One region of the Paucibacter sp. KCTC 42545 genome, then DNA from elsewhere that is predicted to be linked to it. Evidence: predicted binding sites of a transcription regulator. Region 1 holds the regulator's gene; each other region holds the start of a gene.
The links. The regulator sigma-54, encoded in region 1, starts transcription at its own class of promoters, with help from an activator protein. The targets are predictions, from matches to a motif close to TGGCANGNAANCTGCTTT.

Region 1 (7,606 bases):
GATGCCGCCACGCAGCACCTCGATATGGGTTTTGGGCAGGATGCCCCGCACCTCTTCATCGAGCAGGCGCTCCACGCCGGAGGCACAGGAGACAAAGAGATGGAGCTTATCGGTGGGGGAAAACATGGGGCAGAGGCGTTGCGATTGCGGCCGCAAGCAAAAAGTTCAAAGGGCAAAAGCGCAAGGGCTTTGGGCCTGATTGTCCCAGTTCGCGGCCAGGCTTGACCAGAGGGTGCGGAAATCAGGCCAGTGCCAGCGCCGCGAGCCTGGCCTGAGCTTGCCTTTAGGCCGGCAGCGGCGCGTCGGCAGGCCTGTCTTCGCTTGTGACTTGAGTCAGCAGGGGCTCGGCAGTTTGCGTCTGCCCGGCCATGGGCTTGGGCCATTGCAAGGCTCCGGCGACGAAGGCCTCGATGGGCATGGGGCGGCCGAACAAATAGCCCTGGTAGGCATGGCAACCCAGCTGCGCCAGCAGATCGCGCTGCGCCTCGGTTTCCACCCCTTCGGCGATGACGTGCAGGCCCAGGCTGTCGCCTAACTGCACAATCGCATGGGCAATGGCATGGGCATTGGGCTCGCTGATCAGGTCGCGCACAAAGGATTGGTCGATCTTGAGCTGCTTGAGCGGCAGGCGCTTCAGGTAGGCCAGCGAGGAATAGCCGGTGCCGAAATCATCCAGCGACAGGCCTACGCCCAGGCGGCCCAGCTCCGTCATCAGGCGGATCACGCCCTCCACATCGTCCACCAGGGCGCTCTCGGTCAGCTCGATCTTGAGGCGCTCGGTGGGGGCGTTGCTGCGCGCCAAGATTTGCTGCAAGGTGGACAAAAAGCCCTTGTGGCGGAACTGGACGGCACTGACGTTGACGGCCAGGCTCAAGCCCTCCAGCCGCGGCTGACCGGCCCACAAGGCCAGCAGCGCGCAGGCCTGCTGCATCACCCAGGCGCCCAGTGGCACGATCAGGCCGGTCTGCTCAGCCAGGGGGATGAACTGCGCGGGCGAGATCCAGCCGCGCTGCGGATGCTGCCAGCGCAGCAGCACTTCGGCGCCGGTCAACTGGCCGTGCTGATTGACCTGGGCTTGCAGATAGAGCGCGAACTGGTCGTTCTGCAGGGCGCCGCGCAGGTCCGCCTCCAGCGTGGCGCGCTCGGCCATGGCGGCCTGGGTGACCGGGTCGAAGAAGCACAGCTGGTTGCGGCCGCCCGCCTTGGCTTGGTACATGGCGTGGTCGGCATGTTTGAGCAGATCTTCGCTGCTGCTACCGTCGCCCGCACCCCAGACCTTGATGCCGATGCTGGGCGTGCTGTGATGCAAATGGTCTTTGAGCTGGTAGGGCTGGCCCAGCACGCGCAGGATCTTTTCGGCTGCCGCTTCGGCATGCTGGGCAGCCTCGGCGTAGTCCTGGCCCAAGTCCTGCAGCAGTACCACAAACTCATCGCCGCCCCAGCGCGCCACCGAGTCCTGCGCCCGCACCGTGCCCAGCAGGCGCTGTGCGATGCTTTGCAGCAGCAGATCGCCCATCCCGTGGCCCAAGGTGTCGTTGAGCGACTTGAAATTGTCCAGGTCGATGAAGAGCACCGCGCCGTGGCGGCCCTGGCGCTGCGCCGAGGCCAGGGTTTGGTTCAAGCGGTCCAGCAGCAGGCGGCGGTTGGGCAGGCCGGTGAGCGGGTCGTTGAAGGCCAGTTTCTCGATCGCGGCCTCGGCACGCTTGCGTTCGGTGATGTCGCGCGTCAGGCCGATGAACAGGGGCTCGCCATCGCGCTCGATGCTGGACACGGCCAGGCTCATCGGGAAGTTGCTGCCGCTCTTGCGCCGGCCGGTGACGTCGCGGCCAACCCCGATCACGCGGGCTTGATTGCCGCCCAGGTAGTTGCGCAAATAGCCATCGTGCTGGCTGGCTTCAGGCTCGGGCATCAGCAGACTGACATTGCGCCCGATCACCTCCTCGGCGCTGTAGCCGAACATGCGGCAGGCCGAGGCGTTGAAGCTCAGGATCAGGCCGCGCGCGTCGATGGTGATGACGCCGTCCACCATATTGTCCAGAACGGCCTGGGTGTGCTGCGCTTTGTCGTGGTCGCTGCGCCGCTGGGCTTCGCGCAACGCGGCGATGCTGCGCAAGCGACGTTGGCGCAGCCACAGCGCCAGGCCGCTGACCATGGCCAGCAGCAAGCCGGCCCCCAGGGTTTGCTGCCACTGGCGCTGCCAAGGCGCTTCCAGGGCGCTGATCTGGCGACCCACGGCAACGATCAAGGCGCGGTTGGTTTGTAGGCCCGGGGTGCGCACGGTTTGCAAGGCCGTCAGGCGCTCATCCCGGCTGACCAAGGCCAGGCCTTGCTGCACGCTGGCGTCTTGGCCGCTGGCCAGATGGCGGGCCAGTAGCGAGCCCGGCCGGTCCAGCAGTCGGCGGCCCATCCAGTCATTGTTCTGCGGGCGCAGGCTGTAGAGCATGCCGTCGGCGTGAACCAGGGCGCTCCAGGTGTCATCCGAGGTTTGCGCCGTACCCAGCACCAGCTTGAAGTAGTCGGGATCCAGCGTCACCATGGCCACGCCAGCGAATTGCCCGCGCGCATCGAACAGCGCCCGCGACAAGCTCATGGTGTACTCGCCCAGCGCATTGCTGTAGGGCGGCGAGACATAGAGCATGCCGTACTGTGGCGCCGTTTTTGGCATCAGAAAGTAGTCGCGCGTGCTGGCGTCGAAATTGGGCAATTCGGCCAGGGAGGTGGCTCGCATGCGCCCGCGGGCATCGATGATGGCGGCCATGCGCACACCGGGCATGGCCTGGGCCAGGGCGCTCAAAAGCGGGCGAGCATCTTGCTGCATCTGGCTGTTGCGCCATTTGCCGTGGGAATCGTCGATGGTCTGCAGCGCTGCCTGAATGCCATGCAGCTGTTGGGCCACGATGCCGTCCAGCACTTGCACCAGACCTTGCAGGCGCTGGCTTTCTTGCTGCTGCAACTGGGCGCGTTCATGCCTGAGCCAAATACCGGCAGACACCGCAACGATCGCGCAGACCAGGGCGAACACCAGCCACTGTGCGTGAAATTGTTGAATGCAGAAGGCCGAACCGGGGCGGTTCGCCGAATGGGGGGCTGGGCTGGACATGGTGGGCGAGGTGAGGGAGCGTCACCTTAGCGAGTCGCTCCTGCCTCAGCCTTGATGCAGATCAATCAGCAGGGTTTGCGCAAATTGGCGGGGGCGATCTTCAGCGCTTCGCGGTATTTCGCCACGGTGCGCCGCGCCACCTGGATGCCTTGCTCTTCCAGCATGTTGGCCAAGGCGCTGTCAGACAGCGGCTTGTTCGGCGCTTCCGCCTCAACGAATTGCTTGATCAGCGCGCGCACGGCGGTGCTGGAGGCATTGCCGCCGGCCTCGGTGCTCAGGCCCGAGCCGAAGAAGTACTTCAGCTCAAAAGTGCCGAAGGTGGTGGCCATGTATTTGGCGGTGGTGACGCGTGAGATGGTGGACTCGTGCAGGCCCAGCTCGTCGGCAATCTCGCGCAGCACCAGGGGCTTCATGGCCAGGGCACCGTGGGTGAAGAAGCCTTTTTGCCGCTCCACGATGGCTTTGGAGACACGCAAAATGGTGTCGAAGCGCTGCTGGATGTTTTTAATGAACCAGCGCGCTTCCTGCAGCTGGCCACCCAGCGCGCTATTGCTGATGCCGCCGCGGGTTTGCCGCAGGGCGTTGGCATACATCTCATTGATGCGCAGCTTGGGGGCGACCTCGGGGTTGAGCATCACGCGCAGCTCGCGGCCGACCTTGCGCACGATCACATCCGGGATCACTGCCTGCGACTGGCCTTGCGCGAAGCGCCGCCCCGGTTTGGGGTCGAGGGCGCGGATCAGCGCTTGCGCTTCGCGCAGCAGGGGCTCGTCGGCACCGGTCAGCGCCATCAGCTTTTTGCTATCGCGCTTGGCCAGCAGTTCCAGATGTGATTTGCAAATCAGGATGGCGATCACCTGCGCCGGGCTGCGCGGTAGTGCGCGCAATTGCAGCGTTAGGCACTCGGCCAGGTCGCGTGCGCCGACGCCGCCGGGGTCCATGTTCTGCAACCACTTCAGGGCGATGCGCAGATGGTCCAGCAGCTCTTCTTGTTCCTCGGCATCAGTGGTGAGCGCTTGGGCGATGTCTTCCAGTGTGTCTTCCAGGTAGCCGTCTTCGCCCAGCGACTCAATCAGCACTTGCAAGGCCATGCGGTCGGCCTGGCTGAGGTGCATGCCGGCCAGCTGCTGATTCAAATGCTCTTGCAGGCTGATTTCGGCGAACTCCTGCTCGCTGCGATCGTCGTCGCCGTCATTGCTGGCGCTGCCGCTGTTGTGGTTGCTGGGCAGCTCGCGGATGCCGTCGAAGTCATCGCGCTCGGTGCCGTTCTCCCAGTCGTCGCGCTCGGTGCTACCGAAGTCTTCGGCCCGCAACTCCGGCGTGCTCTCGGCGTCGGCGCCGCCGCCCAGCTCGGTGTCGGCGCTGCTGTCGTCGGCGGCGCTGGCGCGTAGCGGCTCGCTGATCTCGGGCGCGGCCACGCTGATGTCATCCTCGGTATCGAGCAGAGGGTTCTGCGCCATCATTTGCTCGATTTCCTGGTTCAGCTCCAGGGTCGAGAGTTGCAGCAGCCGGATCGATTGCTGCAATTGCGGGGTCAGCGAGAGATGCTGGCTCAGGCGCAGCTGGAGCGACTGTTTCATCACATGCGGAAGTTTTCGCCGAGATAGACCTTGCGCACATCGGCGTTGTCCACAATCTCGGCGGGCGTGCCTTCGGCCAGAACGGCGCCTTCGCTGATGATGTAGGCGCGATCGCAAATGCCGAGGGTTTCGCGCACATTGTGGTCGGTGATCAAAACCCCGATGCCGCGCGCCTTCAGGAAGCTGATGATGCGCTGGATCTCCAGCACCGCGATCGGGTCGACGCCGGCGAAGGGCTCGTCCAGCAAGATGAAGCGGGGCTGGGTGGCCAGGGCGCGCGCGATCTCGACGCGGCGGCGCTCGCCACCCGAAAGCGCGGGGGCGGGGCTGTCGCGCAGCTTTTCGATGCTGAGGTCGTGCAGCAGGTTTTCCAGCAACTCATTGATGCGCGCCTTGCTCAGCGGCCGGCCATTGGCATCGAGTTGCAATTCCAGCACCGCACGGATGTTCTCTTCCACGGTGAGCTTGCGGAAGATCGAAGCTTCCTGCGGCAGATAGCTCAGGCCCAGGCGGGCACGCTGGTGGATGGGCAGGTGCTGGACTTCTTTGCCGTCGATATGGATCTCGCCGGCATCGGCGCGCACCAGGCCCACGATCATGTAGAAGCTGGTCGTCTTGCCGGCACCGTTGGGGCCCAGCAGACCCACCACCTCGCCGCTGTCCACGCCCAGGTGCACGTTCTTGACCACTTTGCGCACACCATAGCTCTTGGCCAAACCGGTGGCGTCAAGGCGGCTGCGCGGCGCGCTGCTGCCGCTGATTGGGGGCGCGCTGCTCATGGCGCCTTTTTACTGCTGGGCAGCTGGGTGCTGGGTTGCAGGGTCAGGCCAGAACTGGCTGCGGGCTCAGCGCTTGCTGCCGAGCCTCGCGGCATGATAACCACGCGGACGCGGCCGGTGGGGTGGGGCGAGGTCTTGCCGCCGTCCAGCGTGAACACTTCGCTGCGGTTGTCGTACACGATCACGGCGCCGCTGACCTCGTCGGCCACCGAGCTGCCCATGGTGCGATGCACCACCGCATTGCCGATGAAACGCACGGTGTCGCTGCGGGTGTCGTACTCCACCTGATCGGCAAAGCCTTCGATGGCCTCGCCGGGGATGTCTCGTGCCTGGCGGAAGGACACCTGCTTGCCGGTCTGGCCATTGGCATAGGCCTGAAAGTAGCCGTCACCGGTTTCACGCACATCAATGCGCTCGGCCTTCAGCAGCAAGCTGCCCTTGCTGAGCACCACATTGCCGTTGAACTCGGTGCGCTGGCGCGCCATATCGACCCGGCCACCTTGGTCGGAGGCGATGTTCAGCGGTTTGAACTGGTCGGCCTTTTCGGCGTGGGCGATGGTTGCGGCGCCGAGCATCAGCGCCACGGCCAAGGCGACACGGCCAGCGTTGGCGATGTCTTGGGCGACGGCTCTGGCGCTAGGGCGGGATGGGCGAATGCAGGGTGTTTTCATGGCGGCACAATTCTTGCAGACCATTCTAGCCCTGCATCTTCAAGCGCAGCCCGGCGCCACCCCAAATTGCAGGAGCGGCACCTAGGCTGAAGAGATCGACCCGCCGCGCGCGCAGCACGGCAGGTGTTGCAAGCGGGCCTCAGCCCTTGCTTGAGCGTACCAGCTTGATCAGATAGTCCGTCACCGCCAGCGCTTGCTGGCCATTGACGATCTCACCGGCACCGCGAACGCCAGCAATGCTGGGCGAAGTCAGGTAGCGGCCGGCGATGCCGATGGCGGGCACGCCGTCGATGCGGTACTCCTCCGACAGCTTGCTGGCTTGCGCGCACTTGGTTTGCACGCCGAAGGAGTTGTAGGCAGCGGTGAACTTGGCCATGTCCAGGCCCAGGCGGCCGGCCAGGGCCATCACGGCCTTGTCGTCCTCGGGCATATCGCGCTGGAAGGCATTGAACACGGCGGTGTGCACTTCGGCTTCCTTGCCCATCGCTTCGAGAGCGAAGAACAACTTCTGGTGCGATTTGATGTTGGCGCGGAAGCCCACATGCACGCGGCGGAAGTTGACGTCGGCGGGCAGCTGCTTGCTCCAGGCCTCGATAGTGGGATCAAAGGTGAAGCAGTGTGGGCAGCCGTACCAGAAGAACTCCAGCACATCGATCTTGCCGGGTGTGGAGGGCAGTGCCTGAGACAGCTTCAGGTATTGCTTGCCTTCCACCGGCGCGCCTTGCGCCAAGGCCAGGCCGGGCAGACTGCCGGCACCCAGAACGCTCAGGCCCAGAGTGGCGGAGAAATCGCGACGCTTCATCATCGGTGAGATCCTTGGAAATAAAGGGGAGTGAGAGGGGGTGAACTCAAGCCGCCATCAGCGCTTGACGGTGACCAAATTGGCTTCCATGCCGGCGCCTTCAACCTTGCGCTGCTGCGCTTCGGCTTCGTCGCGGGCATCGAAGGGGCCCAGGCGTACACGGTAGACCGTGCGGCCGGATTGTTCGCGCTCGGTGATCTTGGCGCTCAGTCCCTGCATGGCCAACTTGGCGCGCTGGGCCTCGGCGTCGTCGGACTTGGTGAAGGCACCGGCCTGCACGAAGTAAACGTTCGGGTCGGCGGCGGGCGCTGCAGCGGCTGCCTTGGACTCGGGCTTCTTCTCGCTGGCGGCCTTGTCGCTAGTCTTCTCAGCCGCCTTTTCGGCGGCTTTGGCAGGGGCGGGGGCCGGCACTTGGGCTGGCACGTGGGTGGTTGCAGCAGCCGGGGCGGGCTCAACAGCGGTGGTGGCGGCGGCAGGCGCCGTGCTTTGCACCGGGGCAGGCGTCGTCACCGGCGCCGGGCTGACCACGCCGCTGGCGGCCTTGGCGCCAGCCTTGCCGGCCAAGGGGGCGTTGGGGTCCCAGTTTTTGTTGCGCAGGGCCTCTTCGGCGTCTTGCTCCGCCGTGCGCTGCGGCACCTTGTTGATGAAGGGGATGGGCACCTTGGTGATGTAGA
Region 2 (7,606 bases), 2.1 Mb from region 1:
TGCGCGCATGCTGCAGATAGCGCAGCAGCCAGGCGTGTGCCTCTTCGCCAAAGGGCACGAGCCGCTCTTTGCTGCCCTTGCCGGTGATGCGCAGCACCGCCTCCTTGAATCCCACATGCACGCTTTTGAGTGTGACCAACTCGGTCACGCGCAGGCCGCTGGCATACATCAGCTCCAGCATGGCGCGGTCGCGTTGGCCCAGAGCCGTGTCGATATCGGGGGCGTTCAGCAGCGCCTCAACCTGGGCCTGGCTCATCAGCTTGATATTGCGATGGCCGGCTTTGGCGTTAGTCAGGCGCAGCGTCGGATCCTGGCTGATGCGCTGCTCGCGCAAGGCCCAGCGGAAGTAGCGCTTGAACACACTCAGGCGCCGATTGGCGCTGGTGGTCTTGCCGCCCTCATGCCGGGCCAGGGCGTAGTCCTGCAGGTCGATCTCTACCGCCTGGTCCAGACTTTTGTCGCCATGCGCTTGCAGCCAATCGGCAAGCAAGTTCAGGTCACGCCGGTAGGCCGCCAGGGTGTTAGCTGAGAGGCCATCTTCCAGCCACAGAGCCTCCACAAAGCCATCAATCCAGGCCTCGCTGGCCTGGCGTGACGGGCTGAGTTCAATCGAGCTTGAGTTTTTGCTGTTCGACAACTTTTTTGTAGACCTCAAATTCGGCCTTGATCTGGGCCGAGAACTGCTCGGGCGTGCCCGCCACGATCAGTGAGCCGGTGTCCTCGATGCGCTTTTTCACCTCGGGCATTTCCAAGGTCTTGCGGGCAGCCTGATTGACCTTGGCCACCACGTCCGCGCTCAAGCCCTTGGGGCCGTAAAGCCCGTAGTAGGCCATGCGGTTGACGGGCTCCAGGCCCACTTCTTTGAAGGTGGGCACATTGGGCAGCTGGGCCAGGCGCTGCGGCGCGGCCACCACGATGGCGATCAAGCGGCCATCTTTGATGAAGGGCAGCGCCGAGGGCAGATTGTCAAAAATCATCGGCACCTGGCCCGACACCGTGTCATTCAGGGCCGGCCCTGCGCCACGGTAAGGAATGTGCAGCACGAACAAGCCGGACAGGCTTTTGTACAGCTCCATCTGCAAATGCCCAATGCCGCCGGTGCCCGAGCTGGCGTAACTGTACTTGGCGGGGTTCTTCTTCAACTCGGCCACAAAACCGGCGTAGTCACGCGCCGGGAAGCTGGGATGCACCGCGATCACATTGGGCGTGGCGGCCAAATTGATGATGGGGGTGAAGTCGGTCAGCGGGTTGTAGGGGATCTTGGGGTTGATGGCCGGGTTGGCCGCCGTGGTGGAGACGGTGGCCATGCCTAGGGCGTAGCCATCCGGCGCCGCCTTGGCCGTGTCATTGGCGCCCACCAGCCCGCCGCCACCGGCCTTGTTCTCCACAATCATCTGCTGGCCCAGGGGACCGCTGATGCGTTCGGCCAGCACGCGGGCCACGATGTCGGTGGTACCGCCCGGTGCAAAAGGCACGATCAAGCGCACTGGCTTGCTCGGGTAAGCCTGCTGCGCCCACAGCAGCGTGGGCTGCAGCAAAGCCATCACCGCCAAGCAACCGAGCCGGGCATTCCAAACGTGTCGTGTCATGGTCAAACCTCCAGTGGCGCCATGCTAGCGCAGGCGGGAGACACATCGGTACGGGCAAACCCAAGCCAGGGACATTCAGGCCTGGGCCAACGCCCAATCGATATGCTCGGCCAGCAGCGCCGAGGCCTGCGGCCGCGCGGACTGCAATGCGGCGCGAAGGTTGGAGTCCTCGCCCTGACGCAAGGCATTGCCCATGGCCACCGCCAGATTGCGCTGCCAGCGCGCGTGGCCGATGCGGCGGATGGCCGAGCCTTCGGTGCGGCGCAGGAATTGCGCCTCATCCCAGGCCCAGAGCTGCAACAAGCTCGCGCCGTCCAACTCGGGGCGAGCATCAAAATCCGCCACCACCGCCTTGGCGGCGAATTTGTTCCAGGGGCAGGCCAGCTGGCAATCATCACAACCGTAGATGCGGTTGCCCATCAGCGGCCGCAACTCCAATGGAATGGCGCCCTCATGCTCAATCGTCAAATAGGAGATGCAGCGCCGCGCATCCACCCGGTAGGGCGCAACGATGGCCTGAGTCGGGCACACATCCAAGCAAGCGCGGCATTGCCCGCAATGCGCGGTCACGGGCTCGCTCAGCGGCAGCGGCAGATCCAGATAGATCTCACCCAGAAAGAACATCGAGCCCGCCTCGCGGTGCAGGGTCAAGGTGTGCTTACCGCGCCAGCCAATGCCGGAGCGCGAGGCCAGCTCCACCTCCAGCACCGGCGCCGAATCGGTGAAGACGCGGTAGCCAAAGGGGCCAATGCTTTGGCCCAGCCGTTCGGCCAGCTTTTGCAAGCGGCTGCGCAGCACCTTGTGATAATCCCGGCCACGGGCGTAGATGGAGAGCTGTGCGCGCTGTGGATCGCGCAAGCCCTGCCACTCCAGAGCCTGCCAATCGCTGCGGCTATCCTGAGGCAGATAGTCCATGCGCGCGGTCAGCACACGCACGGTGCCGGGCACCAGCTCGGCGGGCCGGGCGCGCTTGAGGCCATGGGCTTGCATATAGTGCATGCTGCCGTGGAAACCGGCGCTCAGCCAGGCTTGCAAGCCGGGCTCGGCGCTGGACAAATCAATATCGGCCACGCCAATCTGTGAGAATCCCAACTCAAGCGCCCAGGCGCGCAGCTGGCCCATCAAGGCCTGCATTTCTTTGTCGTTCAATGTCCGTGGAGCTTGCGTCATTTGCGCATTCTAGAAACCCGCCTTCTGCAGTGGCCCGATGAGGCCGCCACCCAAGCCTTTTGCGAGCAAATGGCTGGCGCCTTGCGCCGCCAGCCCGCGCTGATGAATGCCAGCATCGAGCTGCACGGCAGCCTGGGTGCCGGCAAGACCAGCTTGGTGCGCCACTTGCTGCGAGCCTTAGGCGTTGAGGGGCGCATCAAAAGCCCCAGCTACGCGGTGATGGAGAGTTATGAGCTGGCCGCCGAATTGGGCTGCGCCAGCCATTTCGACTTCTACCGTTTCAACGATCCGCGCGAATGGGAAGACGCGGGCTTCCGCGATGTCTTCGCCGCACCGGGCCTCAAGCTCAGCGAATGGCCCGAGAAGGCTGCCGGCATGCTGCCCACGCCCGACCTGCAGATCTGGCTGGAGGTGAACGAGGACGATAGCCGCGCGGTGCGCTTGCAGGCCGGCAGTGAATTGGGCCAGGCCTTGCTGAACGCACTCGATCAAACACAAGGGGTCAGGTCTTGACGCGCTCACCTGAAATGAAGCGCCAGCGCCGCGCCGCCCTACGCGCCATGGGCTCCCTGGTCTTGCTGATGCGCGCGCCGCAGGTGCTGGCCAAGCCCAAACCGACGGGTGGCAATGCGGATGGCAGTTTGGCGCCGCTGGCGACCAAGCCAGCGCCTGCACCGGCTCCTGCCCCCACGCCAGCGCCCGCCCCCGCCGCCGCAAGCCATCCGGCGGGTGGCAATAGCAATATCGTGGCTGTGCGCGTCTGGCCTGCCGACGCTTACACACGGGTCACGCTGGAGTCCGACAAGCCCCTGGCCGCCCAGCACTTTGTGGTGGAAGCGCCGGATCGCCTGGTGATCGACGTGGAAGGCCTGGAACTCAGCCCCGGCCTGCGCGAGCTGCTGGGCAAGGTCAAGGCAGATGACCCCTTCATCGCCGGTGTGCGCGTGGGCCAGAACCGGCCGCGCGTGGTGCGCATCGTGCTGGACTTGAAGCAGCCGGTGGCGCCGCAGATCTTTACCCTGGCGCCGGTGGCGGCCTACCAAAACCGCCTGGTGTTTGATCTTTACCCCAAGGTGGAAACCGACCCGCTACTGGCTCTGGTGCGCGAAAAGGAGAAGGCCGAATCAGCCGCCGCCCAATCGGTGCAAGACGCCCTGGGCGAGTTGATCGCGCGCATCGACAAGCCCAAGTCGGTTGCGGTGACGGTGGCGACGGCGCCCGTACCCCTGCCTGTGCCAGTGCCGGTCCCCGGTGGCATCAACGCCACCGGTCCCGCCAAGCCGAGTGCGCCTGCCGCATCCTCGGCTACGGCCAATACCGGCCCGGTGCAAACGCCGGTGCCCGCGCCGCCTCTGCCCCCGGCCACCAGCTCACCCGCCGTCACGGCCGCAGAAACCAGCCTGGCTCAAGCCAAGCTGGACCGCCTGATCGTCATCGCGCTGGATCCCGGCCATGGCGGCGAAGATCCGGGCGCCATCGGCCCCACGGGCTTGCGGGAAAAAGATGTGGTTCTGGCCGTCGCCTTGCAGTTGCGCGACCGGCTCAATAGCAACCCCAATATCCGCGTCATGCTGACCCGCGATGCCGACTTCTTCGTGCCTTTGCAGGAGCGGGTGCGCAAGGCGCGCCGGGTGCAGGCCGATCTGTTTGTGTCCATCCACGCTGATGCCTTCGTCACGCCCAAGGCGCGCGGCGCCTCGGTGTTTGCGCTCAGCGACGGTGCTGCCAGCAGCCAGACGGCACGTTGGATGGCGAACAAGGAGAACGCGGCCGATCTGGTCGGCGGGGTCAATGTCAACACCGCCGTCAAGGACGCCCATGTGCTGAAAGCCTTGCTGGACATGAGCACGGCCGCTCAAATCAAGGACAGTCTCAAGCTTGGCTCCGAAGTGCTGGGGCAAATCGGCCGGGTCGGCAATCTGCACAAGCGCGCGGTGGAGCAAGCCGGCTTTGCGGTGCTGAAGGCGCCGGATGTGCCCTCCATCCTGGTGGAGACCGCTTTTATCTCCAACCCCGAGGAAGAAGCCAAGCTGCGCGACCCGGACTATCAGGCCCAGCTGGTGGCAGCGCTAGCCACCGGCATTGCTCGCTACTTCGCGAAAAACCCGCCGCTGGCGCGGCACCGCCCTTTGTCCTGACCTTGGCTCTGCCGGTGTGGGGGCGGGCCTACCCAAGCCCACCCGGCTTTGTCAGACTCAGGCAGCCTGCTTCTTCTGCCGGCTGGCACGCCAGCCGCCGACGATGGCAATCAAGCCAGGCACGATGATCATGGCCCAGATGATTTTTTCCAGATTGCCCTTTACCCAAGGCACATTGCCAAAGGCATAGCCGATCGAGGTGATGCCCACCACCCACAGCAGGGCGCCACCGACGTTGTAGGCGGTGAACTTGCCCCGGCTCATCGCGGCCACACCGGCCACAAAGGGCGCGAAGGTGCGCACAAAAGGCATGAATCGGGCGATCACGATAGTGATGCCACCGTTGCGCTCGTAGAACTCATGCGCGGTGTCGAAGGCGCGCTTATTGAAAAAGCGCGACTGCTCCCACTGAAATACCTTGGGGCCAAAGTAGCGTCCGATCAGGTAATTGCACTGGTCGCCCAGAATGGCTGCGACCAACAGCACGGCAATGGCCAGCGGCAAATTCATCAGCCCCGCCCCGCACAAAGTACCCACGACGAAGAGCAGCGAATCGCCCGGCAGAAAGGGCATCACCACCAAGCCGGTCTCGACGAAGACGATCAGGAACAGCAGGGCATACACCCACATGCCGTAGGCCTGAACAAAATCGGCAATATGCCGATCGACGTGGACGATGAAGTCAATGAGAAAGCTGATGAGTTCCATGGGCGCGCATTATGCGGGCAGGTGATTGCAAGCCGATGCTTGTGCGGCGCGTTGCGCGAACAGCGCATGAAAAAGCCCCCGCAGCGATTGGGCTGCAGGGGCTTGGCAATACAGGCGCAAGGCGCCAGCTGATTAGTTTGCCTTGCGCTTACGGGCCAAAGCCAGGCCCATCAAGGCGGCACCCACCAGGGCCAAGGAGGCGGGTTCAGGCACATTGCTGCTCTGCGCTGCATTGCCAACCAGCAAGACCTTTTCCCAGCCATTGTCGCTATTCAAGTTGGTAAAGCTGCCAGCGCGCCATCCGCCCGAACCAGACCCGGTATGCCAGCACAAGCGGTCACGTTCTTGCGTACCGGTTGTGTCACAACTATTGCGCGAAACGGTATCCGTGGCGCTCGCAAAGCCCCAGGAATAGTTGGTGCTGAAGTACCAGCCCACGCCATTGGCCTTATGGGTGGTATTGCTGGTGCCCGTGTTGAAGATCACGTCAGCGTAATTGGCCGCGGCCAGGACTTCAAAAACGTTGCTGCCGGTGCGGCGTGCGCCCATCATCAAGTAATCGCCTTTGCAGTTCGACAGCATGCCCGCGGTGCTCAGGCCATTGCTGCCGTATGTGGCGCTGAAGCACTGTGTGAAGCCCCAGGTATCGGTCACGGTAGCCGCAGCTACGTCGTTCTTAACGCCGAAGGGAACGATGGAAGCCTGAGCGGCGGAAGCGCCGAACAAAGAGCTGGCAACAAGGGAGGCGGCGATCAGGGCCTTAGCAAAAGTCATTTCTATTCTCAGTGGCAAATTGGTGACAGATTTTCACAAAGCACTATTCATGCCTGATCATGTAATCCCTTGATTTCAAGGTGATTTTCATCCATAAGAATATGGATCAAAGAACGTTTGTAAAGAATTCCGACACATTTCTCTGGAACAAGCTAGGCACCCGTTGGCCGCAAAAAACGATTTGCCGCTGTGCCCTTCTACAATCGGCCCCATGAATTCCTCCTGCGCTCCCGAAAGGGCGCCCGCCGCCGCCGCTGAGCCGCGCCGCGCCATCCGCGAACTTCCCGATGAACTGATCAGCCAAATCGCCGCCGGCGAGGTGGTGGAGCGCCCGGCGTCTGTGGTCCGCGAGTTGGTGGATAACGCGCTGGATGCTGGCGGTTCGCAGATTCAGGTCAAGCTGATGGCCGGTGGCGTGCGCAGCGTGGTGGTGGAAGACGACGGCCTGGGCATTCCTTTCGAGGAGCTGCCGCTGGCGCTCAAGCGTCATGCCACCAGCAAGATCCGCTCGCTGGATGAGTTGGAATCGGTCGCCACCATGGGTTTCCGGGGCGAGGCGCTGGCCGCCATTTCCTCGGTGGCCGAGATGGCAGTGTCGAGCCGCTTCGAAGGTGCCCCACACGCCCACCGCCTGGATGCCCGCTCGGGCGAGTTGCAGCCGGCTGCGCGTGCCCGCGGCACCAGCGTCGAAGTGCGCGAACTCTTCTTCAGCACGCCGGCACGACGCAAGTTTTTGAAAACGGATGCCACCGAGCTGGCGCATTGCGTGGAGTCGGTACGCCGCCACGCCCTGGCCCGGCCGGATGTGGGCTTCACGGTCTGGCATGAGGGCAAGCTGGTTGAGCAGTGGCGCGCCGGTAGCTCCGAAGCACGCCTGCGCGATGTGCTGGGCGAAGAATTCATGGCCGAGAGCCGCGCCGTGTTTGCCGAGACCGGCCCCCTGCGCATCTACGGCCGCGCCGGCCTGCCCGAGGCTGCGCGTAGCCGGGCCGATATGCAGTACGTCTATGTGAACGGCCGCTATGTGCGCGACAAGCTGATCGCCCACGGCATCCGTTCCGCCTACGAAGATGTGCTGCACGGCCATCGCCAGCCCTGCTATGTGCTGTTCATCGACATCGCGCCCGACCGGGTGGATGTCAACGTGCACCCAACCAAGATCGAAGTGCGCTTTCGCGATGGCCGCGAGATCCACCAACGAGTGCGCTACGCGGTGCAAGACGCCCT
Region 3 (7,606 bases), 860 kb from region 1:
CTGACCCACAACATCGCCGTGTGCCGCTCCGGCAAGCATGCGATGAAATTCCGGAGGTACAGAGCGGCGCGCTAGTCTGCGATGACTACTCTGGATACGGGGCGTTGCTAGCAAAACGCTTGCTGGAAGTCGGCTTCATGGCGCACGCGCGGCGCAAATTCTATAAACTCTGCGCAAATCATCGGCGCCGGATCAGAGATTTCAAGCCCGGCAGAGCTAGCCCAAGCGTTTAGCCGATGCACTAAAACTCTGGCTCATACTTCACCGATAGAAGGTGCCAGACGGCTCGGCCACATCCCAGGCAAACAACTACAGCCTCAACCGATGGGCGTGCTGTAGTCGTACGCCAAACCCAACTTGGCACCGATGGCGAGATCAAATGATGAAGAGAGGAGATTCCAGCGGTGCGACAGTAACTCGCCAATCCGACTGATCGGGTGCGCGAGCAGCCTTTCCGGAATGAAACAACAACAATGTTCAGCACGTGGATGATCCAAAACTAACAACCCTAGCCAAGCAAATTGGTGATCTCGACGATCTCGTGCAAGCAGTACGTCGCGGAACACCGGGCACGCAGACTTGGCAGCGTTTGCTTTCCGAGCATCTCGATGAAATTAACGGGATGATGCAAATATTGCGTATGACGGTTGTCATGGCTCGCCCTGATTCGGAAGTTCGAGATGCTGCTTTAGCGCTTCACGGTTCTTGCCGTAGAACTTCAGTCGCAATGTCTGGAACTCGAATCGACACGACATGCAGAATGGCTGTACAACTTGCGCTGGGCCTGTCCCAGGAGATTAAGTTGGCGGTGGAGTCCATCAACACCCAAACCTAACTCAGATCTGGTCAGGGCACTTAACAAGCCGGTAGCACTGGCGGTTACTCAAAAAGTCGGCGCTAGGAAGTCCCAGACCCTTCCTGCTGGGCCTGCGTGTCGTGAACGCCCAGGAAGGCTCAAGGACATGATTAACAAAGTCAATGTCGCTTTTCGCTCAAGTTGGAATCGCCAAGTACGGTAGGTTAAGAACTTGGCTTCCATGCCGCCGAACTTGGCGCGCCACCTGTAAAAGGTGGCATCCGAGAAGTCGCTCTTGCGGCAGATCTCAGCCACCGCCATGCCAGCCTTGACCTGCCCCCTCCCGCCGTACCAGCCATGCGGAAGTCCGGGTTGAAGGTTACTTGATCTCGTTGCGTGTAGCCGGTGGCGCCTGGTTCTTGGTGCGGTGGCGCTGCGCGAACTCGGCCGGCGGTATCCGACCCAGGCTGCTGTGCGGCCTCACCTCGTTGTAGTCCTGCCGCCAGATGGCGATCTCCGAGCGCGCCTGCGGCAGCGTCTGGAACCAGTGCTCGTTCAAGCACTCGTCGCGGAACTTGCCGTTGAAGCTCTCGATGTAGCCGTTCTGCATGGGCCGCCCTGGCTGGATGAGGATGTGCCGCACGTCGTGAGCTTGCGCCCAAGCGATGAAGGCCCGGCAGGTGAACTCCGGCCCGTTGTCGGTTCTCACCGCCGCAGGGTAGCCCCTGAAGATCGCGGCCCGGTCCAGCAACCGCGTCACGTACTGGCCCGAGATGCCGTAGTCCACGGCGATGTCCACACACTCGTGCGTGAAGTCGTCGGCCACAGTCAGGCACTTGATACGCCGGCCATTGGCCAGGCTGTCGGAAACGAAGTCCATGCTCCACACCTCATTGACTCGGGTCGGCACGGTGAGCGGCACGCGCTCGCTGGCTGCCCGTCTGATCTTCTTGCGCTTGCGCACCGCCAACTGCGCCTGGCTGTACAACCGATAGACGCGCTTGTGATTGACGCCTGGGAACTGTGGGCGCAGCACGTCATGGATGCGGCGATAGCCGAAGCGGCGCCGCACCTGTGCGATCTCGACGATCTTGGCGCTGAGTTGCTGCGTGGCCTCATCGACCACGGGCGGGTTGCGATAGCTGTCTCTGGAGAGCCCCACCAGGCGGCACGCGCGGCGTTCGGACAGATGGTGCTGGGCAATCATCTGGGTCGCCGCGTCGCGCCTGACCTGCGGGGCTAGGGCTTTACGCCGAAGACGTCCTTGAGCGCGTGGATGTCCAGGTGGGCCTCTGCCAGCAGGCGCTTGAGCTTGGCGTTCTCGCCTTCGAGCTCGCGCAGTCGCTTGGCATCCGTGGCCTGCATGCCGCCGTACTTGGCCCGCCACTTGTAGAACGTGGCGTCGCTGAAGCCGCCTTGCCGGCACAGCTCCTTGATCGGCATGCCGGCCTCGGCCTGCTTCAGGAACCCAATGATTTGTTCCTCAGTAAATCTGCTCTTCTTCATGTCCATCATTCTCCTGGTTGATGGACTTCCTCTCCATTACGCTGGTACGGCTGGGAGGGTGCAGGTCACGGTCACACAGCGATAGGGATTCCAAAAGTCAAGTAGGACGTCATATTCAGTGCCGTCGATGGTTAACTTACGGATATCTTGCGCAAGCTTGTCAGCAAACGTCGCGAGTTGATTGTCAAGCGGGACTGGGACTTCACAGATCTCGTTAGTAGGCGTACCAACGGTATCAATGTTTTCGCCTCCGACGATCTTGCCCTTGATGGACTTTCCTGAAGGAAGTGGCCTTCCGTTGATAGCAGTCCACGGACCTCGAACAACTCTACGGCGCTTGGGCTTACGTTGTTCAACAGGATCGCGGTCCAAAGGCCTGCTGACCATGACTTTGGCAAGCCCAGGAAAACGAGCCGTCAGAGTAGCAACGGCGGGCAGATCAGCCGCACCTTGTCCGTATCCGCCGGGTGCCTCATACATTTCAATCTCGGACGTTGGTCCAATACTACTGCTGCCAGTTGGCAACGGCTCTTTTGTTTGCTCCTCAGGCTCATCAAGTCTGGTTACCCTACGAGCCCGGCGCCCTCTTTCCCGGATGAGTTCCAGGGCAGTCCAGTTCGGATCAAGGTCGATAGACAAGATGTGGGTGAGCAATAGCGCATTGCCCACTTCGAGACCGCTGCATAACATCCCTAATGCGCGCAACTTGAAGATGCGGTGCAATACAGGGCATGGACAGTTTCTTCCTGATGGGTGCCAAGCCGCTGGTTCAAGACTCGCCGACGATGAAGTTGCACGAGTTGCTGGATTGGGTTGAGATCAGCCACAAGCTCAAAGGCTTGTACAAGCGTGAGGCCAGTAATGGCGGCGGACCTGAGCCCTATGCGCCGCTGGCGATGTTCAAGCTGATGCTGCTGGGCCAGTGGCATGGTCTGTCGGACACGCAGTTGGAGCATGCGCTCAAGGTTCGACTGGACTTTATGGTGTTCACTGGCTTCGAGCCCGGTGACGACAGCTTTCCTGATGCCACCACCATCTGCCGCTTCCGCAACCGATTGGTGACGGCCAAGCTCGATCAAGTGCTGCTGCGCCGGGTCAATGTGCAACTTGAAGGCCAGGGGCTCAAGGTGGCCGGCAGCCGGGGCGCCATCATCGACGCCACGATCATCGAGAGCGCGGCTCGGCCGAATCAACACATCGAAGTCGATGAGGACGGCCAGGCCGATGTGGTGGACAGTGCAGACGACGAAGCCCGCTGGGTCAAGAAAGGCAAGGACGCCTTCTTCGGCTATCGCGGCTACAGCGCGGTGGACACAGAAGATGGCTATGTCGAGCACGTCGAAGTCCACCCCGCCAACCAAGCCGAAGTCAACAAGTTGCCCGGCATCGTGGAGGCGCTCGCAGCGCAAGGCGTCCAGCCTGAGGGTGTGCTGGCCGACAAGGGCTACGCGAGCGCAGCCAACCGGGAGTACCTCAAGAACAAGGGCATCGGCGACCTGATCCAGTTCAAGGGGAGCCGAGGCAACCCGGTGCATCCTTTGCAGACGCAGATGAACCGGGCCATCGCCACGCTGCGCTACAAGGTCGAGCAAGGCTTCGGGACAATGAAGAGAAAGTTCCACCTGAGCCGAGCGCGGTACTTTGGCGCGGCCAAAACGCAGGCGCAAATGGCGTGGGCGGCGCTGGGTGTCAACCTGCTCAAGGCGATGAGGAAGCTGCAAAGCGGACGGCTGCAGCCGTGTGCAGGGAGTAGTCCGTCTTGATGGGCCAAAGGGCCCGAAGGAAGGGCCGAAAACCCTTCAAAACGCTCTAAAACCGAGCGATTTTTCCGCATCATGGAATCCTCGCCTGCCGCTGAGGTGGGCGAGTTTGCAGAGCGGGTTATGCAGCGGTCTCACTTCACGAAAGACGCCGGTAACGGCAAGGGGCCTTTCGAACGGTGGCCAAACCTCCAAAGGCAGCAATCCTTGCGGATCAGTCATACGCGCGCCTGCGATCCGCTTATAGATACGTTGACCAAGCTGTAAAGCCCCAGATTCCTTTAGTAAGGTAACCAGATATGGGGCCTCATCGTCGCTCCACCGATGTCGAACCTCGAAACGGATCGGGTTTGATTCCAGGTCCGTGTTATCCGGGTTGTAGATATACCGCTCAGGACTGAGTAGCTTTTCCGTGATGGATGCGTCAAGCAGAGGGGATGACACGGCCCAGAAGAATAAGAACAAGGTCGAACAAGGAATCAGGACTTCGGCTGTGGTCGCACTTGGCCGGACTCGGACTAAGAGCGAGTCGTACTCAAGTGTGCTTGCTAGCTCTGCCGTTAATCCTGCAAATGCGAGCGATGAACGTTTTACGAGACTCGTGTTCGCCGAATCGAAGTCTATTTCTACCGTCCGCTTGATCAACTTTGACGTGGGGCGAACCGGGGAGATCCTACCGGTTGGGCAGTCAATCTCTGCGCCGATATGGAGAAGAGGCATGTGAGCAAGCGAAACAAGGGCTCGCTCAATACGCCAATCTTCCTTCTGCACACCTGCTGAGAGGAAGAAGGTGTGAATGCCGAGTGCATCGGCCGCCCCAGGGAGAGGTGCCAGATTGCCGAACCAGATCACTCGCCAGCGTCCAAAAGGAAGGAGTAATCGAAGCTTGTTCTGTTTTGCCAAGGTGTCTCGCGATTGGCAACTGGGGCCACCCCGCCCTATGCCTGAGGAAGGTCAACTTTCTCATGCAATGGGTTCTGGCCTCGCAAACAATTTCACGAACCTCGCAAATAGTGAAAACTTCTCAAATAACGATCACGATGTCACTTGGGCAACTCAGCGGGTGCCAAATTCACAGTAATGCGCTTGTTATGAGGAAAACTCAAACCACTATTGAGCAAGGCCGCCCGCACCCGTTCGCGGGCCTCTTTGACCTCGGTATCGGCCAAACCGACCAAGGTGAAACTGGGCAGGCCATTGGCCAGATGGACCTCCACGCTGACGGCAACGGCGCTCATGCCATCGAGCGAGCGGCTATGAAGCAGGGCGAGTGACATGCAAAAACACTCCCTTGTGAGCGTTGGCAGCAGGCTTTGGCCGGGCTGGCGCACAGCGGCGGTGCGCGCACCAAGATGATGCAGAGGGCTTTGCGCACGACCCCCTTGCTGGTGCGCTCGTCGCCCACGTCACTCAGGGTAAGTGCTGGGATGAGCTGAGCGACTCAGGGCAGACCCGGGGGATGGATGGAGATTTGAGCACGCGGGCAGGCCATGGCTCTAGCTGGCACGGAAGCTGCAATGCCTGTAGCGAAGTGTTTCACCAAGCTTGTTCTCTCTCTTTCATTCGAAAACTGCCAGGAGTCTTGCCATGAAGTCAGCCTTCCCCGTCTCGCTCGCTCTCGCCCATGCCCTCGCTCTGGCGCTGGCTTCCACCGCCTTGCCCGCATTGGCCGAAGAGCCCGCTGCCGCAGCCGCCAGCCCGCTGAGCTTCAACCTCAGCCTGACCAGCGAATACCGCTACCGCGGCATTTCGCAGTCGCGTCTGGACCCCGCCCTGCAAGGCGGCGTGGACTACGCGGCTGAAAGCGGCTTCTACGTCGGCGCCTGGGCCTCGACCATCAAGTGGATCAAAGACGCGCCTTACAACGGCGGCGCCAATGCCGAGATCGACCTCTACGGTGGCTACAAAACCGAAGTGGCCAAGGGCCTGACCCTGGATGTGGGCGTGCTCAGCTACGTCTACCCCAGCAACAAGCTGGAAACCAGCGCCAACACCACCGAGGTCTATGGCGCACTGACATTCGGCCCGGTCACGGCCAAGTACTCGCACAGCGTGACCAATCTGTTCGGCACCGCCGACAGCAAGGGCAGCGGCTACTTCGATGTCTCGGCCACATTCGAGCTGGGCGAGGGCTTCACCCTGACCCCGCATATCGGCTACCAAAAGGTGAAGAACTTCAGCGCCGGCAGCTACACCGACTACGCCCTGACGGTGAACAAGGACTACGCCGGCTTCACCTTCGGCGCCGCCGTCATCGGCACCGATTCCGACGCCTATATGGGCGGCGCCAATGCCGACTCCCTGAAGAACCTGGGCAAGAGCCACCTGGTGGTGTCGGTCAAGAAGACCTTCTGAGCCACCGGCCTCACCGCATCAAGACAGCTAGAACCACGCGAGGAAACAACCATGAAAATGATCACTGCAGTCATCAAGCCCTTCAAGCTTGACGAAGTGCGCGAGGCGCTCAGCGCCATCGGCGTGCAAGGCCTGACCGTCACCGAGGTGAAGGGCTTTGGCCGCCAGAAAGGCCATACCGAGCTGTACCGCGGCGCCGAGTATGTGGTGGACTTTCTGCCCAAGGTGAAGATCGAAGCGGCCGTGGATGACGCAGTGGTCGACCAAGTGATCGAGGCCATCGAAGGCGCCGCCAAGACCGGCAAGATCGGCGACGGCAAGATTTTCGTCTCGCCGCTGGACCAAGTCGTGCGCATCCGCACCGGCGAAACCGGCAACGAAGCCCTGTAAAGCGCAGGGCGCGCCAGCGCCCGATTCCACACGCTCAACGCTCAATTTGCTCCCCCCGTCTGGAGACTCGAACATGAAGAAACTCTTTGCCAGTCTGGCCTTGGCCGCCACGGTGCTTGCCGCACCCGCCGCCTGGGCGCAAGACACTGCCAGTGCCGCGGCCTCTGCGGCAACCACCGCCAGCGCTGTTGTGGCTGACACCGCTTCGGCGCCTGCGCCTGCTGCTGCCACTGCGCCCGTCGCAGCAGCCGCAGCTTCCGCGCCTGCCGAAGCTGCCTCCGCCCCGGTGCTGGTGCCCAACAAGGGCGACACCACTTGGATGATGCTGTCCACCCTGCTGGTTATCATGATGACGGTGCCAGGTCTTGCCCTGTTCTACGGCGGCCTGGTGCGCAGCAAGAACATGCTGTCGGTGCTGATGCAAGTGATGGTGGCCTTCTCGATGATCGTGGTGCTGTGGGTGCTTTACGGCTACAGCCTGGCGTTCACCGAAGGCAACCAGTTCATCGGTGGCACTGACCGCTTGTTCATGAAGGGCATCTGGGACAACGTCACCGGCACCTTCGCCAACGCGGCCACCTTCAGCAAGGGCGTGGTCATCCCGGAAATGGTGTTTGCCGCCTTCCAGGCCACCTTCGCCGGCATCACCGCTTGCTTGATCGTCGGCGCCTTTGCCGAACGCGCCAAGTTCTCCGCCGTGCTGGCCTTCCTGGCCCTGTGGTTCACCTTCAGCTATCTGCCGATCGCTCACATGGTCTGGTTCTGGGCCGGCCCTGACGCCTACACCAGCGCCGATGTG
Region 4 (7,606 bases), 620 kb from region 1:
GCGATCACGCCGTCCAGGTCTTTGCCGGGCACGGGCAGGATGAAGGGGCTGGAGCCGGTGGCGATCAGCAGGCGGTCGTAGTCGGCCTCAGTGCCGTCGGCGGCCACCACCTTGCGGCGTTGCCGGTCGATTTGCGTCACCGTCTTGCCCAGGTGCAGGGTGATGCCGTGCAGGGCATACCAGTCCAGCGGGTTGAGTACGATCTCGTCCAGCGTCTGCTCGCCCGCCAGCACCGGGCTCAGCAGGATGCGGTTGTAGTTGGGGTGGGGCTCGGCGCCGAAGACGGTGATGTCGTAGAGATCGGGCGCGATTTTGAGCAGCTCTTCCAGCGTGCGCACGCCGGCCATGCCATTGCCGATCAGCACCAGCTTGAGTTTCTTGGTCTTCATGCGGCCACCTCGCTGCGGGCATGTCGGGTGTAGAGGAAGTCGATCACCGCCTTGCGGCAGCTGAGGTAATGGCTGTCCTCGGCCAGCGCGACGCGCTCGCGTGGCCGGGCCAGGTCCACGCGCAGGATCTCGCCGATGGTGGCGGCAGGGCCGTTGGTCATCATCACGATGCGGTCGCTCAGCAGCACGGCCTCGTCCACATCGTGGGTCACCATCACCACGGTGCTCTGGGTGCGGGCCACGATCTTCAGCAACTCGTCTTGCAAATGGGCGCGGGTCAGGGCGTCCAGCGCGCCAAAGGGCTCGTCCATCAGCAAGACCTTGGGCTCCATGGCCAGGGCGCGGGCGATGCCCACGCGCTGCTTCATGCCGCCGGAGATTTCATGCGGGCGCTTGGCGCTGGCGTGGGCCATGCCCACCAGCTCCAGCGCGGCCTGGGTGCGCTCTTGCAGCCGGGGCTTGGGCTCGCTGGCGCCGAACACCGACTCCACGCCCAGGTAGACGTTGTCAAAGCAACTCAGCCAGGGCAGCAGGGAATGGTTTTGGAACACCACGGCGCGTTCCGGCCCGGGCGCATTGATCTCGCGCCGGTCGCACAGCAGCACGCCCTGGCTGGCCTGCAGCAGGCCGGCGATCAGGTTGAGCAAGGTGGACTTGCCGCAGCCGGAATGGCCGATCAGGGTAATGAACTCGCCCTTTTCGATTTGCAGATGGATGTCGCGCAGGGCGTGGAACTGGCCTTTGCGGGTGCTGAATACCATTTCAGCGCCCTGGACTTCGATGAATGCTTGGCTCATGGGGAAACTCCTTCAGCTTAGGTTCAGTCCTCAAACGAGAAGCGCCGGGCCACGCTCATCAGCAGCCATTCGAGCAAGAGCCCGACGATGCCGATGACGAAGATGGCGATGATGATGTGGGCCACATTGAGGTTGTTCCACTCATCCCAGACCCAAAAGCCAATGCCCACACCGCCGGTCAGCATTTCCGCCGCCACGATCACCAGCCAGGCGGTGCCGACCGAGAGCCGCACGCCGGTGAGGATGTAGGGCAGCACGGCGGGCAGCAGGATGCGGGTGATGACCTTCCACTCCGACAGCTTGAGCACCCGCGCCACGTTCAGATAGTCCTGCGGCACCCGCTGCACGCCGACGGCGGTGTTCACCACCATGGGCCAGATCGAGCAGATGAAGATGGTCCAGATCGCCGCTGGGTTGGCGCTCTTGAACACCAGCAGGCCAATCGGCAGCCAAGCCAGCGGCGAGACCGGCTTGAGCAAGCTGATCAGCGGCGACACCATGCGGCCGATGAACTCGAAGCGCCCGATCACAAAACCCAGCGGTATGCCCACCGCAGCGGCCAAGCCAAAGCCCAGGGCCACGCGTTGCAGCGAGGCCAGGATGTTCCAGCCAATGCCTTGGTCATTGGGGCCGCGGCGGTAGAAGGGGTCGGCAAACAGCTGCACGGCCGAGTCCCAAGTGGCCGCCGGCGTGGGGATGCCGCTGCTGGTCTTGAGGGTGAACAAGGCCCACAGCCCGGTCATCAAGGCCAGGCCCAGCACGGGCGGCAGCAGCTTCATCCACAGGCCATGCCAGTCGAAGCCTGGCCGGCTGTGGGCGGGCTGGGGCTTGGCCCCGGGCTTGCGGGCCGGGCCGGCCGCCAGTGGCGCTGGCACGGCCGGGGCAAGAACTTCATCATCATCGCCACGCGGCGAATGGAACACGGCGCTCACCATGATGGGCCTCAGGCTTTCAGCTTGAAACTATCGGCGTACTTGGCCGGCGACTTGCCGTCCCACACCACCCCGTCCAGCAGCTTGGCGCTGCGCAGCGCCTCCTTGGGCACGGCGATCTTGAGCTGGCTGGCGGCCTGCTTGTAGAGCTCGATCTGGTTGATCTGCGTGGCCACGGTCAGATAGTCCGGGTGCTCCTTGAGCAAGCCCCAGCGCTTGTGCTGGGTGAGGAACCACATGCCGTCGCTCAGGTAGGGGAAGTTGACCGCGCCCTCGTTGAAGAACTTCATCGCGTTCGGGTCGTCCCAGGTCTTGCCCAGGCCGTTCTGGTAGCGGCCCAGGATGCGCTGGTTGATCGCATCGGCGCTGGTGTTGACGTAGGCCTTGTCGGCAATGGTGTCGGCCATCTTCAGCTTGTTCTGCAGATTGGCGTCGATCCAGCGGCTGGCCTCCAGCACCGCCATGATGACGGCGCGCGCGGTGTTGGGGTTCTTCTTGGCGAAGTCGCCGCTGCAGGCCAGCACCTTCTCGGGGTGGTCGGGCCAGATGTCTTGGGTGGTGGCCGCGGTGATGCCGATGCCGTCCATGATGGCGCGGTGGTTCCAGGGCTCGCCCACACAAAAGCCGTCCATATTGCCGACCCGCATATTCGCCACCATCTGCGGCGGCGGCACGGTGATGACCTTGCTGTCCTTCAGCGGGTGAACGCCATGCGCGGCCAGCCAGTAATACAACCACATGGCGTGCGTGCCGGTGGGGAAGGTCTGGGCGAAGGTGTACTCGCGCTTGTCCTGGCGCATCAGCTTGGCCAGCGAGGCACCGTCCACCGCGCCTTGGTCGGCCAGCTTCTTGGCCAGGGTGATGGCCTGGCCATTGTTGTTGAGCGTCATCAGCACGGCCATGTCCTTTTTGGGCCCGGCTACGCCCAGATGGACGCCGTAGACCAAGCCGTAGAGGGCATGCGCCATGTCCAGCTCGCCGTTGACCAGCTTGTCGCGCACACCGGCCCAGGAGGCCTCCTTGCTGGCGACGATCTTGATGCCGTACTTCTTATCAAAGCCCAGCACCGAGGCCATCACCACCGAGGCGCAGTCGGTCAGCGGGATGAAGCCGATGCGCACTTCTTCTTTCTCGGGCTTGTCCGAGCCGGCGGCCCAGGCGCCTGTTGATACCGCGGACGCGGCGGGCAGGGCGGCCGCAGCGGCGGCGCCCAGCAGCAGTTTTCGACGTGGTTCGCTCATCAAACCCTCCATGGCGTGCTTGACCTTGTGCATGAATGAAAACCTCCAAGACAAAACGAAAAAAGGCGTCGCGACCTTCAAGCCCGGCGCCAAGAAATGGCGGGGTTGAACGGTCGGACGCCTTTGCCCGAAAGAAGAATGCGGTACGGAAAATTCAGTCTTGCCGGCCCACGTCGTTGCGGGCCGCAGGCTTCATTCAGCAGGAAGCGTGCCAGCGTTTTTCCCGGGCGGGCGGCCCCTGATGCACGCATTGCGGGCACTTCTGAGTGGCCGGGCGTGCCAGCTTGGTGCGCTGCAGCATCAAATCGGGCGCAAGAGGCTGTGTGCGTCGATGATGCGGTCGGCCAGTTCCACCAGCGGCATGCCGCGGTCCATGGCCATGCGGCGCATCTGGCGATAGGCGCCGTCTTCGTCCAGCGTGAGCTCGCGCATCAGGATGCCTTTGGCCTTTTCAATGCACTTGCGCCCGGCCAGCTGGGCCTGGGCGCGGCCCAGTTCCTGGCGCAGGGCCAGATCTTGCTCGAAGCGGGCAATCGCCACCTGCATCACGCCGGCCAGACGCCCGCTTTGCAGGCCCGCCACCACATAGGCGCTGACGCCGGCCTTGAGGGCATGGCGCATTGGGTCATCGTGACTGCTTTCCGAGAACACCAGCACCGGGCGCGGCATGCGTTCGTTGAGGGTGGCCAGGTTCTCCAGGGTGTCCCGCGAGGGCGAGGCGCTGTCCACAATCACCACATCGGGCTGCAGGCGCAGCACGCAGTCGTGAATCAAGGTGGCCTCGGCAATCACCCCCACCACCTCGCAGCCCTGCGCCGCCAGCTCTTGCTGGATCAGCTGCAGGTGGTGGGCGCCGTCGTTGATCAACAGCACGCGCAGCACCGGGGTGTCGGGTGGCAGGCTTGGCATGGTGGCCAAGGCGATGCAACTTCCGTACCTGTGGGCCTAGGGTGTCAACTCAAAAACTCAGCACAAAGGCCGCGCCACCTTCCAGCGGCCGCACATGCCGCACCCGGCCGCCCATGCCGTTGACGAGCTGGCGCACGACGGTCAGGCCTATGCCTTGTCCTGCTTGGCCGGCTTGACCTTCCTGGCCGGCCCTTCCCTCAGCCTCGGCGCCCTGCTCGCGCGCGCTGAAAAAGGGCAGAAAGATTTGTCGCTCCAGGCCGGCGGGCACACCGGCGCCGTTGTCGCGCACGCTGATCAGCAGCCGCCCGCCGCGCCCTTGCGCGCACTTGACCCAGAGCCGTGGCGCGGCCAGTCCCCAGGTGGCTTGCTCGGCATTGCGCAGCAGGGCCAGGAGGGCTTGCTCCAGTTGTCCGGCATCGGCCTGCAAGCGCAGGCCCGCCGTGGCCAGCTCGAAGCTGACGGCCCCGCCGCGCGCCAGCCAGGCGGGGCCCACGGCCTGCTGCAAGCGCGCCATCAGGGCGCCCAAGTCCACCGGCGCCAGTTGCGGCGCCGGCCATTGGCTGACGCGCCGGTAGTTGCGCACAAAGCTGGACAAGCTCTGCGCCCGCAAGGCAATCGCTTGCAGCGCCTGGCGCATCTCGGCGCGGCTGTCTGTGCTCGAACTGACGGGATGCGCGGCCGGGCCCTCGTCTTGCTCATCCAGCAGGAGCAGGGTGGTCTGGCTGAGGCTTTGAATCGGTGTGAGCGAGTTCATGATCTCATGCGTCAGCACCTGCACCAGTTGCTGCCAGGCCAGCAGCGACTCACTCTCCAGCGCTTGCTCCAGCGGCACCAGCACCAGCAGCACCTGGGCTTGGCCGTCCAGCGCCAAGGGCTGGCGGCGCAGCTGCCAACGTTCATCGCTGCCGCGCTCGGTGTCCAGCAGCACCGGCCCGCTATGCGTTTGGGTGAGCAAGAGCTGCTGCAGTGCCGCCACATCGCGCACGCCGCCGGGCGCTTGCAGGCGGCGGGCGCGGCTGCTCAAGGGCTTGAGCTGGCTCTCACCCGTTTGCAGCCAGGCAGCCACGGGCAGGTGTTCCAGCTGGGCCAGCGCGATGGCCAGGCTTTGTTGGGCCACGGCGGTGGCGGCGGCACTGGGCTGGGGCTCGGGCAAGGCTGGTGGCGGCAAGCCGCGCCGCCAGGCCAGGGCCAGCGCTGCTGTACTCAGCAGGGCCGGGCCGACCCAGCCGCGCGCTGTGCCGTCAGCACCATGGGCCAGTGCTCCGGCGGCCGCGAGCAGCAGCGCGGCGGCGCCCAGCCGGGCCGGTGCGGAGTTAAAGCCCATGTTTATCCAGGCGACGGTAGAGCGCTGCGCGTGACAAGCCCAGCAAGCGCGCGGCGGCGCTCAGATTGCCCTCGGCCTGTGCCATGGCCGCCAGCACGGCGGCGCGTTCCTGCGCCGCCAGGGAGCGCGGGGCTTCTTGCTCCGGCGCGGGCGGCGTCAAGGACCTGGGCGGCTCAGTGCTGGCTGTTGCGCCCTGCGCCAGCGCTTCGCGGCAAGTGGCGATCAGGCGCACATTGTCCCAAGGCTTGGTGAGGAAGTCGTAAGCGCCCTTGCGCAGGGCTTGCACGGCCAGGTCGATGTCGGCGTAAGCCGTCAACACGACGACCAGTGGCGGATCGGCCAGGGCTTGCACCTCGGCCAGCAGGCGCAGGCCTTGGGCGCCGTCGCTGCGGCCGGGGCCGAAGTTGAGGTCCAGCAGCAGCAGGGCGGGGCGCAGGCGGTTGATGGCCGGCAGCAGCTCGGCCGGGCGGCGCAAGCAGGTCAGCGGCGCTACCCGGCGCTGCAGCAAGAGCTGCGCGGCCAGACCCACATCGGGGTCGTCGTCGAGCAGCAAGATGGTGGGGGAAAGCAGTTCAGCGGCGGGCATAGGCGCCTATCTTCGCAGCCGCGCGCGCGAGCTCGCCAGAGCCCTGTCCGAAAGCGGACAGGGGGCTTGGCCGGCGCTTGCCGCGCCGCGATGCTGCACAGCAAGATGTTGTTAAAACCTGTTCCCCAAACCCTGCCCCCCAGCGGTGCCGCGATGGACCGCAGCCTGCCGCGGCCACCTCTTTGGCGGCGCGCGCGGGTGATTGCGGCGGCGGCTGTTGCCGCGCTGGCGCTTGGCGGCGCTTGGCTGTGGTCGGTGCGCGCCACGCCGGCCCAGCCGCTAGGTCATATGCAGCTGGCTACCGTTCGCCTGGGTGAGTTCCGCGATGAGTTGGCGCTGCGCGCTCGCGTTGAGCCGCTGCGCTCGGTGCAGCTGGATGCGGCCGAGGCCGGGCGGGTAGAGGCGGTGCTCGCGGCCGACGGCGACAAGGTGCAGGCAGGTGCGCCGCTGTACCGCCTGCTCAGCCCCGAGCAGGAGCAGCTTTTGATGCAGCGCAGCGCCGAGGTGGCGCAGCAGATGGCTAACGTCTCGGTCCAGCGCAGTGCGCAAGCGGCCAGCCTGGCCCAGAACCGCCGTGAACTGGCCCAGCTGCAAGCCGGCCAGCAGCAGGCCGACAACGAGCTGCAGCGTGCCAGCCAGCTGGCGCAAGACGGATTTCTGTCGGCCGCCGCTCTGGAGCAAGCGCAACGCCAGCAGCGCCTGGCCACACAGCTGCTGCAGCAAGCGCGCCAGGATCAGGCGCTGGAGGCGCAGACGCGCCAGCAATCCCTTGATGAGATGGCCCGCGCCGTGCAGGGCTTGCAGCGCGGCCTGCAGTTGCTGGAGCGCGCGCGCGACCGGCTGTTGCAGCGCGCGCCCATTGCCGGCCAGCTCAGTGGCTTTGCTCTGCAACCCGGCACCAGCGTGCGGCTGGGCGACCGCCTGGGCCGCATCGATGACCCGGCCGGTGGCATGCAGCTAACGGCCGAAGTGGACGAATACTATTTGCCTCGCCTGCAAGCCGGCCAGAGCGCCCATAGCGAGGGCAAGGGCGTGCTGAGCCTGGCGCAGATCCTGCCGCAAGTGCAGGGCGGCAAGCTGCGCGTGCTGCTGCGCTGGCCCGCCGGCCAGGCGCCCGCCGACTTGCGCCCCGGTCAGGCGGTGGAGTTGCGCCTGGCCCTGGCCCAGCCCGCGCCAGCCTTGCTCTTGCCCGACGGGCCCGGCGTGCAGAGCCAGCTGTTTGTGCGTCAGGGTGGCGAGTTACGTCGCCGCGCGGTGCAGCTGGGCCGGCGTGCGGCCGGCCAGGTGGAAGTTTTGTCCGGCTTGGTGGCCGGCGATGAAGTGCTGGTGTCCCAACCTCCCTCTTTTGATCTTGAAAGGCTGACTCTCCCATGATCGAACTCAAAGCCGTGAGCAAACGCCACCGCGCCGGTGATATCGAAACCACCG

Region 2: a site for sigma-54 is predicted at 6,417-6,434, ahead of AT984_RS08460 (PEP-CTERM sorting domain-containing protein). Genes of this name have one in related genera too.
Region 3: a site for sigma-54 is predicted at 5,564-5,581, ahead of AT984_RS20750 (TorF family putative porin). Genes of this name have one in related genera too.
Region 4: a site for sigma-54 is predicted at 3,556-3,573, ahead of AT984_RS19690 (CmpA/NrtA family ABC transporter substrate-binding protein). Genes of this name have one in related genera too.

The regions. Positions count from the first base shown of each region.
Region 1 covers NZ_CP013692.1:3,977,305-3,984,910, reverse strand. Annotated here, with positions in the region: gene AT984_RS17075 (THUMP domain-containing class I SAM-dependent RNA methyltransferase) at 1-126, opposite strand, end outside; gene AT984_RS17070 (bifunctional diguanylate cyclase/phosphodiesterase) at 284-3,100, opposite strand; gene AT984_RS17065 (RNA polymerase factor sigma-54) at 3,166-4,680, opposite strand; gene lptB (LPS export ABC transporter ATP-binding protein) at 4,680-5,459, opposite strand; gene lptA (lipopolysaccharide transport periplasmic protein LptA) at 5,456-6,130, opposite strand; gene AT984_RS17050 (thiol:disulfide interchange protein DsbA/DsbL) at 6,270-6,935, opposite strand; gene AT984_RS17045 (SPOR domain-containing protein) at 6,990-7,606, opposite strand, start outside.
Region 2 covers NZ_CP013692.1:1,899,727-1,907,332, forward strand. Annotated here, with positions in the region: gene xerD (site-specific tyrosine recombinase XerD) at 1-637, opposite strand, end outside; gene AT984_RS08435 (tripartite tricarboxylate transporter substrate binding protein BugE) at 606-1,544, opposite strand; gene queG (tRNA epoxyqueuosine(34) reductase QueG) at 1,665-2,711, opposite strand; gene tsaE (tRNA (adenosine(37)-N6)-threonylcarbamoyltransferase complex ATPase subunit type 1 TsaE) at 2,760-3,272, shown strand; gene AT984_RS08450 (N-acetylmuramoyl-L-alanine amidase) at 3,287-4,897, shown strand; gene AT984_RS08455 (DedA family protein) at 4,955-5,605, opposite strand; gene AT984_RS08460 (PEP-CTERM sorting domain-containing protein) at 5,738-6,379, opposite strand; gene mutL (DNA mismatch repair endonuclease MutL) at 6,591-7,606, shown strand, end outside.
Region 3 covers NZ_CP013692.1:4,838,883-4,846,488, reverse strand. Annotated here, with positions in the region: gene AT984_RS24030 (IS66 family transposase) at 1-233, shown strand, start outside; gene AT984_RS23140 (hypothetical protein) at 485-835, shown strand; partial or broken gene AT984_RS23720 (transposase) at 1,034-1,117, opposite strand; one part of gene AT984_RS20775 (IS3 family transposase) at 1,176-2,059, opposite strand; one part of gene AT984_RS20775 (IS3 family transposase) at 2,059-2,302, opposite strand; gene AT984_RS23135 (hypothetical protein) at 2,339-2,941, opposite strand; gene AT984_RS20765 (IS5 family transposase) at 3,034-4,065, shown strand; gene AT984_RS23130 (hypothetical protein) at 4,102-4,965, opposite strand; partial or broken gene AT984_RS20755 (magnesium chelatase domain-containing protein) at 5,109-5,339, opposite strand; gene AT984_RS20750 (TorF family putative porin) at 5,650-6,417, shown strand; gene glnK (P-II family nitrogen regulator) at 6,469-6,807, shown strand; gene amt (ammonium transporter) at 6,881-7,606, shown strand, end outside.
Region 4 covers NZ_CP013692.1:4,601,411-4,609,016, forward strand. Annotated here, with positions in the region: gene nirB (nitrite reductase large subunit NirB) at 1-389, opposite strand, end outside; gene AT984_RS19680 (ABC transporter ATP-binding protein) at 386-1,186, opposite strand; gene ntrB (nitrate ABC transporter permease) at 1,210-2,121, opposite strand; gene AT984_RS19690 (CmpA/NrtA family ABC transporter substrate-binding protein) at 2,130-3,359, opposite strand; gene AT984_RS19695 (ANTAR domain-containing response regulator) at 3,660-4,268, opposite strand; gene AT984_RS19700 (sensor histidine kinase) at 4,318-5,592, opposite strand; gene AT984_RS19705 (response regulator) at 5,582-6,178, opposite strand; gene AT984_RS19710 (efflux RND transporter periplasmic adaptor subunit) at 6,284-7,552, shown strand; gene AT984_RS19715 (ABC transporter ATP-binding protein) at 7,549-7,606, shown strand, end outside.